DNA from 3 places in the Collibacillus ludicampi genome. Region 1 is predicted to be linked to each of the others. Evidence: riboswitches for the same ligand, from Rfam matches in the RefSeq annotation. Region 1 holds a riboswitch; each other region holds the start of a gene.
What was found. A riboswitch is a leader RNA that binds a small molecule or an ion and turns the genes downstream of it on or off. The one in region 1 is predicted to bind cyclic di-GMP.
Positions count from the first base shown of each region.

Region 2: another riboswitch for cyclic di-GMP. It lies ahead of DNHGIG_RS16715 (hypothetical protein); the one in region 1 lies ahead of DNHGIG_RS20550 (hypothetical protein).
Region 3: another riboswitch for cyclic di-GMP. It lies ahead of DNHGIG_RS16785 (hypothetical protein); the one in region 1 lies ahead of DNHGIG_RS20550 (hypothetical protein).

Region 1 is NZ_BOQE01000002.1:34,009-38,205, forward strand. It holds gene DNHGIG_RS20545 (D-alanine--D-alanine ligase family protein) at 78-1,247, opposite strand; gene DNHGIG_RS20550 (hypothetical protein) at 1,724-2,140, opposite strand; cyclic di-GMP riboswitch class I at 2,239-2,322, opposite strand; gene DNHGIG_RS20555 (hypothetical protein) at 2,958-3,809, opposite strand; gene DNHGIG_RS20560 (replication-relaxation family protein) at 3,766-4,197, opposite strand, start outside.
Region 2 is NZ_BOQE01000001.1:3,288,575-3,292,771, forward strand. It holds gene DNHGIG_RS21225 (DUF8602 domain-containing protein) at 116-208, shown strand; gene DNHGIG_RS16695 (hypothetical protein) at 443-637, opposite strand; gene DNHGIG_RS16700 (hypothetical protein) at 888-1,127, shown strand; gene DNHGIG_RS16705 (YolD-like family protein) at 1,193-1,519, shown strand; gene DNHGIG_RS21095 (SOS response-associated peptidase family protein) at 1,526-1,960, opposite strand; cyclic di-GMP riboswitch class I at 1,963-2,046, shown strand; gene DNHGIG_RS16715 (hypothetical protein) at 2,249-2,554, shown strand; gene DNHGIG_RS16720 (hypothetical protein) at 3,489-3,785, opposite strand; gene DNHGIG_RS16725 (hypothetical protein) at 4,109-4,197, opposite strand, start outside.
Region 3 is NZ_BOQE01000001.1:3,303,055-3,307,251, forward strand. It holds gene DNHGIG_RS16775 (pyridoxal phosphate-dependent decarboxylase family protein) at 1-33, shown strand, start outside; gene DNHGIG_RS16780 (methyl-accepting chemotaxis protein) at 26-1,738, shown strand; cyclic di-GMP riboswitch class I at 1,947-2,030, shown strand; gene DNHGIG_RS16785 (hypothetical protein) at 2,141-2,536, shown strand; partial or broken gene DNHGIG_RS16790 (ATP-binding protein) at 2,735-3,049, opposite strand; gene DNHGIG_RS16795 (hypothetical protein) at 3,155-3,634, shown strand; partial or broken gene odhB (2-oxoglutarate dehydrogenase complex dihydrolipoyllysine-residue succinyltransferase) at 3,670-4,197, shown strand, end outside.

The sequences.
Region 1 (4,197 bases):
TCCTTTCTATAGAAAATAAATGACATACACATCTTGTGCATGTCACTATCACCATCTATGTTTCGATAAGATTAACTTTAAGCAGATACACCTTTATAATGATGAAATTGAAACAGATTCACTTCTTCATTGGATAATAACTTATCTATACGATCCGCTAAGATACCAGTAATTAAGTCTTTATAATTGATCCCCATTTCCTTTAGTCCGAGACAAACGATACTGGTTATATTATCAGCGGGTCTTTTCAAATCCGGTTTCGGATTAACCTCAAGTATATTCAAGTTTCCATTTTCATCAGCTCTAATATCCAATCGAATCAGAGATGATAAATGGAATGCTTCATAAACTTTTTGTGTGATTTGAACAATATCAGATAGAAGTTTTTCTTCTTTCTTTCCATTTAACAACGTTACCCTTTTTTCACTAATTTGTTTTTGATCCATAGAAGTAAAAATCATTTCCCCTGGTTCAAACACACGTTCCGACACAGAAAAAACTTGAGGATCTGGATGTTTAAAGAATTGACCCTCTTTATACTGTACATGTCCATATACAGAGGCGCAAAATTCCCTACCCGATAAATATTTTTCAATCATGACAAGATTATGAGTTTGATTATATACTTCTTTTACTTTCACTGTTAAATCACTGAGTTTTTCAACGTAATGAACATGTAAAGAAGCTCTTCCTGATACCGGTTTAACAATAAATGGGCCGTCATATTTGGCAAAGGTATTTTGAAATTCCTCGTTGGCAGATGGTAGAAAGTCTCCTTTCGAACCATCCCAGGTGACAAATGGAGCGGTTGGGATCCCGTAACTATGTAATAAATGTTTGAATATATGTTTATTATCTAATAAAGTTGCGTTGATTGGATTATGTCCAACATACGGGATACCCAACATTTCTAATATTCCAGCCGTATGTGACATTGGGTTAATTCCTTGAACCCCACCAGTGTTGAGCCAAACGAATTGTATTTGTTCTTTTTTCAGGTTATCGATAAGGGACATATCATCTGGAAAAATAGTGACCCATTGAAATCCATTTTCACGAAGAGCATTTTGAATATCATATGCTACTGTCTTATAACTTTTCCATGATCTATAATTCCGTGTCTTATTAATGACTGCATTTTCCTCACTACTGTCCCCACCGTACACAACAGCAATTCGTAAATGTTTACGTATCTCTTCCATAAGGTCAGGAAGCTGAAAAAAACTATAACGTCCAAATCTTGACATAAAATATCACCCTCTTATCTAAATATATATTTTATTAATATTCTATTTAATAAATAGAATATCAATATCTTGTTAAATACTATGTGATTTTTTGTTAATTTTCGTTGAATATTTGTATCATTACCCAATTAATTATAATATTAACCATTTATATATAAATTTTCCTTATGCGATAGGAATCCCTGATCATTTCCTTCTTTGCTAAAACAGGTCGTCTAGCGAAGATGGTTATAATAGAAATGTTCTCGGTTATGATGCATTGACTAGTCACACCAATTTGGTGCAAAAGAGATCCTCTTTGAGGGTCTTTTTTGCATCGACATAATATGTCGAAGTTTGTCGATATATTGAAATTTTTGTCGAAGAAGCATAAAATATTGAAGTGTAAGCGAATCATCCATCTAGCATGACATCAGTGCGGTAAGCCATACCGCATCTTTTTTTATTCGATTTTATAATACGCACGAAAAAAAGCGCTAAAGAGCGGTTTCAAACGAACGATCCAATCGATTCATTTGTTTTTTGATTGTCTTTGCTATGGGGGTTGCTTCTAATTCCCCTTTTAAGTTTCGATATTCATCAAGAAATGAAGAGACATCCGGCTTTATACCTTTTTTCTTGCATTCTCGGGCCATAACACGAAGATAGTAAAGAAACACCACTTCCGAGAATATGGTATCAGTTTTCGGATTACGGCTGAGATGTTCACCTGTTTTTATAATTCCTTTTTTTATTTGATCAACCTTACGCCGAACACTTGAAAATGGAAGCCCTAGAGACATGGAAAGTTGCCGGATCGACATGTGATGAAGATTTTCTTTTATGAAGGCAACTTCCGAATGCGTCCAACAATGATGTACCATCGAACGATTCTTGTATCTCTTCTCCCCCATTGCTTTACATTTCCCTCTTTCTAATTTTGATCTACTAATTGCTTTCGAAAAAGTAAAGAAATCCACCTTACATAAGGTGGATTTCTTTATTCCACCTCTTCGGTAACTGGCTGGCATAGTCATTGACCGTAGCCCCTCTAGCTTTGCGTCCCTGGCTTTCGCCAGGTTTGCCATTATCGGAGGTTAGATTTTAGTAGTGTAAATTTCTTCCCTTATTTTTATACAAAATATGACAAAATACAAGTCTTAGTTTTTTATGTTACAGGACCAATCCCTCGTAAACAAACGTAAACACATAGTTTTTGTAAAGTGGTGTAACAAAAATTCTTGGCATTGGATTTTGTGTTGAGTCCCAATTGGGGACTGTGGAGTGATAGGTCGCTCATCGTTATTTCACACTCAAAAATTGAAGGAATTATAGGTTATGCTCGGAGTTTCTTCTTGTATCCATCGGTTGATTCGTTTATTGAGAACACAAAATTTGACCGTAAATGAACCATATTTTTTTATAACGTCTGATTTCTTCATGCCATGTTCAGCGAGGGTATGACGATTCAAAACCACTTCTGCCACGTAATTACATCCTGGAAACGAGCAACGTTCCATTCTATATCCACCCCTAGCCCCCATGAAAAATTGATTGTTCAAAAATGAAGAGATGGAGCTTTTTTCCCCCATTGCTTTAAATATCCCTCTCTCTAAATTTTCTATACTAAATTTATTATTTCATAATTAATTTAATGTAAAGGTAACGAAAAAGTTTATAAAACATATCACTGATCTTTTGTCGTTAGTATGACCTTTACTGTTGGTGGTGTTAAAGAGAGATAGGAATCTCTGTCATAAAAATTCTTGGCATTGGAACTTGTGGTAAGTCCCATATGGGGACTATCGAGTGATTAGGTATAATCAGAGTGTCTGATGACTCATTCGTTGAAGGAAGGCTAAAGTGTCTATAGCGGTGCAAGAAATCATCCATAATTTCATCCATGCGATGGATCTTTTTATTCAAGATGTCCTCCTGTATTTGGCTGATTTCCTCATACAGCTCCTTAAACTTCTGATTCAACGTAAACCCGTCCACCCCATCTCTCTGGATTCCCCATTCTTCAATATGATCCAGAATTCGTTGCAGATCGGCTGGAGTCCGGCATTTCCGCAGAATTTTAAGGTAGGAATCGTATTTCAAAAGGCCCGGATAATCGAGGGGATCGTCATGCGTGATCCGCTCCGAAATTTGTTTTCTCAGTTCCTCTTCCAGATTCTTTTCAAACTCGTATTCCTGCTGGTGTTTTTGACGGGCTTTTTCCCTAACGATATAGACGATCATCTTTCCGAGTCCTGAAAAAAAGCCCCCTGCCTGTAATTCCTTCGGAGAAGAAGAAAACCGTTGTGCCTCCTGCATGATCTGTTGGCCGGTCATTCCCTCCGTATTCATTCCTAGCGCATCCAATACGTCTCTTGTCGCTTGAACGACTTGTGGATCGTAAGGAGCCGCCGCATGGAGTGTCTCTGCATGGGCGATCGACGGACTTCGAAGCGCTAGGGACACGGAGATCGCCCCAAGGATGCCGAGCAGCTTGTGATGTTCGCAGGCTTTGATCTTGACGACCGTCCAGATGTGATTAGCTTTCGTTTCCCGCCGAACGTACCATACGATGAGCTTCATGTTGGCTTCCCCCAAACAGTAAGGTTTCAAGATCGTCATCATGGGCTCCAATGATAAAGCGAATGTCTTTGTTCGATTGACTGTCCTTTATGCGTCTTTCGAGATTGAAAGCTCGTTCTTTTCCGGATGTGAGAACTACAATCGGGAAAAAGGGAGCACCCGGAAATCGTTTTTGGATGGCTCCGGATCGTTCCAATGACTCGTATTTCTCTACTTTTTCGTGAATGATGCGGCGTATGGTTTCCTCACCGGTATCCACTTCCCAAAATGTACCCATCTTTTTATCCCCCACTTGTAGAATGGACAAGGCATCCGGATGAATGCGTTCGCGGCCATAGATCCGTTCCGTGACATTGGTCTGAAAAGAGAGGAGTTGGTAGCGTGGATT
Region 2 (4,197 bases), on a different contig from region 1:
CAAAGATGCACCCCCTAAAGTATTATGGATGTTCCCTAGGGGTTTTTCCACTGTCTACTTTAAGGGGTGCACACTAACCTTCGGGTGCTTTTTCTTTTGCATTGAGGTGATCATCATGCCGCAACGACAACAGAAACCATGCGCTCATATCGGATGCCCGAACCTCACAAGAGAGCGATACTGTGAGCATCACAAGCAACAGGCATGAATTTGTATATATCAAGACGAGAGGCTGAATCTGAGGTTGAGAGACGTGAGCGAGAGGCTGAGCCAGAGAGACGTCGCCGTACCACAGGTCGTCGGTGATCGAGAGTCAGAGAAGAGATTTTCCGGCCTAGCCGGGACTCCTACATATTCTCCAATCTCCCCACCGCCTCCGCCTCAAGCATCGGCGGCATGTACGGTGCCCTCTTAATTTGCCCCTTCTCCTTATACTCCACCATCACACCCACAGTCGCCATTCCTTTTTATGTAACTGCCTCCTTAAGGCGACCATCTCTTCCGAGATTCTTCCCTTCACAGATTTAAATATTCCATGTGTCCAGGGTTGCGAAGTCTTCATCTCTCGCTCGATCATCTTCAACATCAGCTCTCGAAGCAAGAACTCGCGGATCAATTCAGTTGCGCGTACTTCCATTATGATCACCTATAACGAGAACGTATGTTCTTATTATAGTGTTCTGATCTGCGAATGAAAATACAAAACCCTAGCGTGTAGCTGAGGAACATATACTGCCTTGTGAGGTGATCGTGAGGATAATTTACAAATAATAGGCAAAAGTTTAGTCATTCACCCATGTACACACGTAATATGTTAGTGGTATTACACTGGGCGTATGTGCTTGAGTAAACTGAACTTCACCGGAAATGAGGGGAGAGTCGTAATTGTGGATATGAAAGCCCTCTACGACCCACAATTCGTTATTAATGCAGGATGCGCACCTTATGGCCCTCCCGGCCCACCAGGACCAAAGAGGATGGGGATACAAGAGCCAATTGGTACTCAGGGTCCTCCAGGACGACAAGTACCTGCCATACCTGGTGTACCTGCCATACCTGGTGTACCTGCCATACCTGGTGTACCTGCCATACCCTTCTGGACATACTGGATCTACTGGACCTATTGAAGACTTTTATTTCCCAACCTCATATAATAAGAACATACGTTCTTGTTTTGGGGAGGGAAAACAACATGCGAATAATCGACGGAAACATCTTCGAATCCATGCGCATCATTCTTCCGGAACATCGTGCGACCATGCGGCGTTTGGAAAAGGAAGCAAAAGGGCAGCCGCGACCTGTCTTAGATGAACAAAAGATTGAGGAGATGTCGCGTGTACTTACCGATGCAATCCAGGATTCAAGACCCGTTAAGGTAACAATGTATAATCCGTTCGGGCATGAACTGGTGGTAATGGTCCCAGAGAAGATTGATTCGTATGCCAAGACATTGACGGGTAAGGATCTAGATGGAAATGTACGGTACATTCCACTGACAGACCTTATAGATGTAGAATGACCAACCTTACTCGGGTTGGTTTTCTTTTTCCTCACCCCTGTTAATAATACATTTATTTAACCTCTCTAAAATACACTCCACCGAATCGTTCTTCACATTCCCGACGAGTGGCGATACCGGATACGCTCTCATCTCCTCAGCAGGGTAGGGCACAAGCAATGACTGTAGTAACTTAACATCCTGCTTCTTCCGATCCATCCAGATCGCTTCATCTTCAGGCCGAAGAATCACCGGCATACGGTCGTGGATCTCGCCATCCTCCACATAGTCACTCCCCTGTGTGTCCAAGTGAAAGTGCACGTATGTACATTCGAACCAGCCGACCATCCCAAACAAGTTGCCACTACGAGGGCTTAGTCCTGCAACATAAAATAATAAGACTTGTATTTTGTCATATTTTGTAGAAAAATAGATGAAGAAAATTAATACTACTAAAATCAAACCTCCGATAATGGCAAACTTGGCGAAAGCCAGGGACGCAAAGCTATAGGGGCTACGGTCAATGACTATGCCAGCCAGTTACCGAAGAGGTGGAAAGAAGAATTCCGCCTTGTTCAAGTGATTTAAGCAGGGTGGAATTCTTTTTCTTTTTGAAAACCATTAGCATAGATCAAAATTAGAGAGAGGGAATTTAAAGCAATGGGGGAAAAGAGATACAAGAATCGTTCGATGGTACATCATTGTTGGACGCATTCGGAAGTTGCCTACATAAAGGAAAATCTTCCTCACATGTCGATCCGGCAACTTTCAATATCTCTAGGGCTTCCATTTTCTAGTGTTCGGCGCAAAGTTGATCAAATAAAAAAAGGGATTATAAAAACAGGTGAACATCTCAGCCGTAGTCCAAAAACTGAGACGACATTCTCGGAAGTGATGTTTCTTTACTATCTTCGTCTCATGGCTCGAGAATGTAAACAAAAAGGTATAAAACCAGATGTTTCTTCATTTCTTGAAGAATATCGAAATTTAAAAGATGAATTAGAAGCAACCCCCTTAGCAGAGAAGATCAAAGAAAAAATACAATCCAATGGATAATTCGTTTTAAACCGCTTTTTAGCGGTTTTTTCGTTCGTTTTATAAATAGAAAAAAATGCGGTAAAGATAACCGCGAAAAATATAGAGATGGGATATGTTCAAAGCAATAGGGGATGGGTGTCCCACTCTTGTATTTTATTACTTTTCGACAAAAAGCGCAATAAATCGACAATAATTTTTCTCCACGTTTGATCCACTAAGAAAATGAGATTGCTCATCAACTGTCTACGTACTTTAACAAACTCGTTGGCGACCATCTCCTTAAGAGTCTGGAACACACCACTTGGAAAGATGGAACACATCAAACATGCAAAGAAACCAGAAACTAGTTTAAGGGGCTTAAGAGGTACGATTGTCTTTTTTCGGGTCCAATACCTCCGGTAACACTAGACGGCTTCTTTATTCAAAATAAAAGGTTCCACCTGTATTGGAAGAACACTTTTTGTATACCAACATTACTATTAACTAACTATCTATAAGCCTGTTCAATAATCGCGTAAAACCCTTTGTCCGGTTTAAAAAACAACTCAATCGGTGCGCGATAATAATCCCTTAAATTAATTTCGGCCTGAAGAAAAACATTTCGGGAAACTTTGCTCGAATTTGCCCGCGATGATTATTCACCATCGTAGATGGAGTAGCGTTCGTTGGGCGTATCGTTGCGCTAGATCAAGCAGGTCTTCAAATGGCACTGATCCCCCCTGTTCTCATATTTCCTACATGTTCCATCGTCAACATCAGCTTTGCTGAACTTGATGATCTCTAACCTAGTTGGTCCCAGCTAGATACCACAAATTCCCTAAGGGAGAGATTTGAGTCCTTGGTAGATATATCCCTTCACCTATAAAGAGGTATTATTTATAAAAACAATGAATCTAATTAAATAAAAAAAGAGGAGTTAAAAAATTACTCCCCGTGAAAATGATTCAATTAACTAAAAAAATCGTCGTCTAAGAGCGAAGAGTAGGAAGAAGGGGATAAAGAAGAATGGGTTGAAAAAGGGTCTAAAAAATTGGACAGTCTCGTAATCCGGTTTCAACGAATGATCCGTGTATTTTACTTTCAGGTCTTCTGATTCACCAACGACTCCTGTCATTCTTCCACGAGGCATTGCAAGAACAATTCCGTCCGGACGAACTTCATGCAAGATACCATAATGTACTCCGTATGCCGAATGACATTCTACCCACTGTCCGAGAAGGCTTCTGCAATATGCTGGACTCACACTCATAGACTCACCTCCCAGAAATTAAATAGCCCAAATCAAGCTTCCTGGTTTGAGCAAACACCAAAAAAAGGGGATGAACTATATACAGTCATACCGCCCCTGTAGACGAATCTACAGAGGCGTTCAGGAGGAATTTTTTATTTCTGTATTTATGGAGATTAGTAGGTTCCAGGAATGAGCAGGATAAACAGCACGAAAATGATTAGGAATACTACTGCCCAACGAGTAAAACCACCGAATGTTCCGTACATGATACTGTCTCCTTTCTTTAAAAGAACTCCTTTAATACGGTACTCCAGTGAGAGAAACACCAAGGACATTACAATTTAGCACGAGTAAGGAGCTGCTGCTGCAGGAGCAGCACCAGAGTAACCTGGAACGAGCAAGAAGAATAAAACAAAGATGATCAGAAACA
Region 3 (4,197 bases), on a different contig from region 1:
AACGAGCGCATGAAGGTGGAAAGCCATGTCTAATTGGAAAGAATTCCTTCACAATCAACTTTCTATCAGAAATTCGATTTCAAAAAAATTGATCCTATCTTTCACCCTATTGGTGATCGTTATTTCTCTTTGCTTTAGTACGATCGCCTATAAATCGGCAAATTATATTGTCGATAATCATGTGCTACCAGAGTTTGACCGAACGTTAAAAACGAATATTAGTTGGGTTCAGGAGAAATTGGATAAGAATCTTGTCATTCAATCGGATCAAGGATCCAATGAAGCATACAACAAGTTGCTGTCCTTTTTAAATGAAGAGAAAAAGCAGTTGGGTGTGGAAAACGTCTATGTACTGGGAAAGAAAGAGAAAACGTATATCGTTGCTTTGAGTGAAGCGGCTGACCAGCGCAATGCGGAGTATCCCTTTACCGATGAAATGAACAAAGCTTTACAAGGCTCTATGCAGATTAGCAGTATTTACAAAGACGACTTTGGAGTTCATAAGTCTGTGTTTGTACCTATCGCTGGAACCCATATGATACTAGGGATTGATATGGATGCCAGATTCGTGGATCAATTGAGAAGCGAAATCATCCAGATCAGTATTATAGTTACAGGAATCATGATTCTGCTAGGAAGCATCGCTGGTTATTTCTTATCCAAACAATTTACCAAACCTTTGCGACTTCTCGTTTCCCATACCCAAACACTAGCGAAAGGCGATCTTCGCGGCGAAGTGAGCATCACCAGTCATGATGAAATGGGGCAATTGGCCGAAAGCTTTAATCAAATGAAACTTCACTTGAAGCGTTTGCTAGAACAAGTTGCAGCCACGTCGGAACATGTGGCTGCATCCTCCAAGGATTTGTCTGATAATACCCGTATGTTTACAGACATGATCAACCAAATGACCGCATCGCTTCAGGAGGTCTCTTCCGGCAGTGAAACGATAGCACAAGGGGCCAAAGAAAACTCAAAAGCCATGGAGGATATGGCAAAGGGTATCCAACATATTAACGAATCCACTGTCGAAGTGTCGGAAAAATCTATTGAAGCCGCTGAGGAAGCAGGTCGCGGAAATCAATCGATTCAAAAAGCGGTCTCCCAAATGGAGCTAATAACATCTTCAGTGGAAAACTCTACCGAACTGGTGCGCCAAATGCATGGACGAGCCAATGAAATTGGCCATGTGGTCGAGTTTATCACTAGCATTGCTGATCAGATCAACCTGTTGGCATTGAATGCGGCCATTGAAGCGGCCCGGGCGGGTGAATATGGACGGGGATTTGCAGTGGTTGCCGACGAAGTCCGCAAACTCGCCGAAAAATCCTCCCAATCGGCCAGTGAGATTACCAATCTGCTCCACGAGATTCAGGCGCACTCTCTGAAATCGGTAGAAGCCATGAGTCAGGTTACTCAGGTGGTGGTTTCCGGGAGCAACCAGGTACGTACGGCCGGGGATTCATTTGAACGGATCTCCCACTTGATTGACAATGTCTCACAACAAATCCAGAATGTCTCGGCCGTCATTCAGGAGATTTCCGCCACATCGGAACAATTGTCCGCATCGGCAGAAGAGACGGCACAGATTACAGAAACATCGTTAGAAAATACCCGCTCCATAGCTGGTACCGCACAAGAACAATTGGCGGCTATAGAGGAAATCGCTCAGGCGACAGACACGTTAAGTGATCAGGCCAACCGGTTAAAAGAATTGGTTGGCGAATTTAAGATTTGACGGTATAACAATGTAAGGATTCAATAAGCGTTTGTATAGTGTTAGACATATGCTTGATAAAAACATATAGGTGTCCTCCTATTGCTAGGGCAGTGGGAGGAATGTTTCCTAGATCTTTCATTGAGACAATAAGCATAAAAAACAAGTGGCAGAACAGGTCACGATCCGCAATTCAAGAACTAACTTAATATCCTGATCAAAGTTAATCCTCCGATAATGGCAAACTTGGCGAAAGCCAAGGACGCAAAGCTAGAGGGGCTACGGTCAATGACTATGCCAGCCAGTTACCGAAGAGGTGGAATAAAGAATTCCACCTAGTTCAAGTTGCTCAAAGCAAGGTGGAATTCTTTTTTTGAAATCAATTCGTATAGATCAAAATTAGAGAGAGGAAAATTTAAGACAATGGGGGAAAAGAGATACAAGAATCGTTCGATGGTACACCATTGTTGGACGCATTCGGAAGTTGCCTTCATAAAGGAAAATCTTCATCGCATGTCGGTCCGGCAACTTTCAATATCTCTAGGGCTTCCATTTTCCAGTGTTCGTCGAAAGGTTGATCAAATTAAAAAAGGGATCATAAAAACAGGTGAACATCTCTGCCGTTCTCCGAAAACTGAGACGACATTCTCGGAAGTGATGTTTCTTTACTATCTTCGTATTATGGCCCGTGAATGTAAACAAAGAGGTGTAAAGCCCGATGTCTCTTCATTTCTTGAAGAATATCGAAAAATAAAAGGGGAATTAGAAGCAACCCCCTTAGCAGAGAAGATCAAAGAACAGATACAATCCATTGGATAGTTCGTTTTAAACCGCTTTTTAGCGGTTTTTTTGTTCGTATTATAAAATCGAATAAAAAAAGCGGTAAGATGACCGCGAAAAAGATAGGGATATGCTCAAAGCAATAGGGGGGGATGGGTGTCCTACGCTTGTATTTTATTACTTTTCGACAAAAAGCGCAATAAATCGACATAGATTCGTTGCGGTGATCAGTTGAAAGCGTAACATCTCTATCGCTGATTTGCTGAACTCGGGCAGTTCATCATGAAAGAGGACGCCTCCGTGTGCAAGTGAAACTTCTCCTGTTTTTGGGATCGACCCGCCGCCGATCAATCCAGAACCGGAGATCGTATGATGGGGTGCGCGAAAAGGCCTGTTTGTAATGAGCGCTGATTTTTCTTTCAACAATCCTGCTGCCGAGTAGATTTTGGTTACTTCTAACGCTTCTTGAAAAGGAAGTGGGGGAAGGATTGTGGGGAGTCGGCGGGCCAGCATCGTTTTCCCGGATACAGGCGGACCGATCAAGAGGATATTAGGATACATTGTCAGTTGCCAACGTGACGAGTGCAGCCCAGTATTTTCATTTACTGCGGCTTCAAGCCGCACGTTTGCGCACAAACACCCAAGCCTTTAATCTTAATGACTCCAAAAAGCTTGCTTAGGAATCCGCGAGCCGCTTCACATCCGGCTGAACTTGAACAGAGGCGTTTTTTGCGGGTTCTGGACGACCCTTATACCGCCAATAACGGAAAAGAAGTCGAGCGGTTGATCCTGTGTACAGGTAAAGTTGCGATTGACCTAAGTGCGGCACTAGAAACAGGAGCATTTGCAACAAATCGGTTGGCGATTGTCCGAGTCGAACAGTTGTATCCGTTCCCGCAGGATGATTTGTTACAGGTGTTAAAACGATACCCGCGATTACGTGAAGTTGTATGGGTGCAAGAAGAACCTAAAAATATGGGAGCATGGATGTACATGCAGCCGCGATTACAAGCATTGATACATACACCGCTAAGGTATATCGGTTGGCCTGAACGTTCGAGTCCGGCAGAAGGCATGGCGGATGTTCATGAGGGCAACCAGAAACAGATTATCGACAAAACTCTGAATTTTGATTAGACCAGGTTGAGTGTGAAAGTAAGGAGGACCCGATCATGAGTGAGATCAAGGTACCTGAACTGGGAGAATCAATTCTTGAAGCAACCATACAGAAATGGCTGAAAAATGAGGGGGAATCGATCACCGAGGGAGAACCGATTGCAGCACTTGAGACCGATAAGGTTAACGTTGATGTGATCGCACCTGAAAGCGGTGTATTACAGGAGATTTTAAAACGGGCGGGAGAGACAGTGGCGGTGGGGGAGGTGATTGGGATTATCGGCGAAGTGACCTCAACAGCCGATAAACCGCCTGCGACTTCGGAGGAATATACAGTCCATAAGCCAGACAAAGTGGGCGGCAGGGAACAAACCATTGAAAAAGAGCCGATAAAACCTTTACTTCTCAAGGATGATAATTTTCCTCCTCTTGCAACCCCAGCTGTTCGTCGATTGGCTATGAAACTGGGCGTTGATTTACATCAAGTACAAAGAAGTTTGGGACGAATTACGGAAGCGGATGTTCTGGAGTTTGCCAAAGGAACCAAGAATGCCTTACAAAACGAAAGGAATGTGATGCCCTCT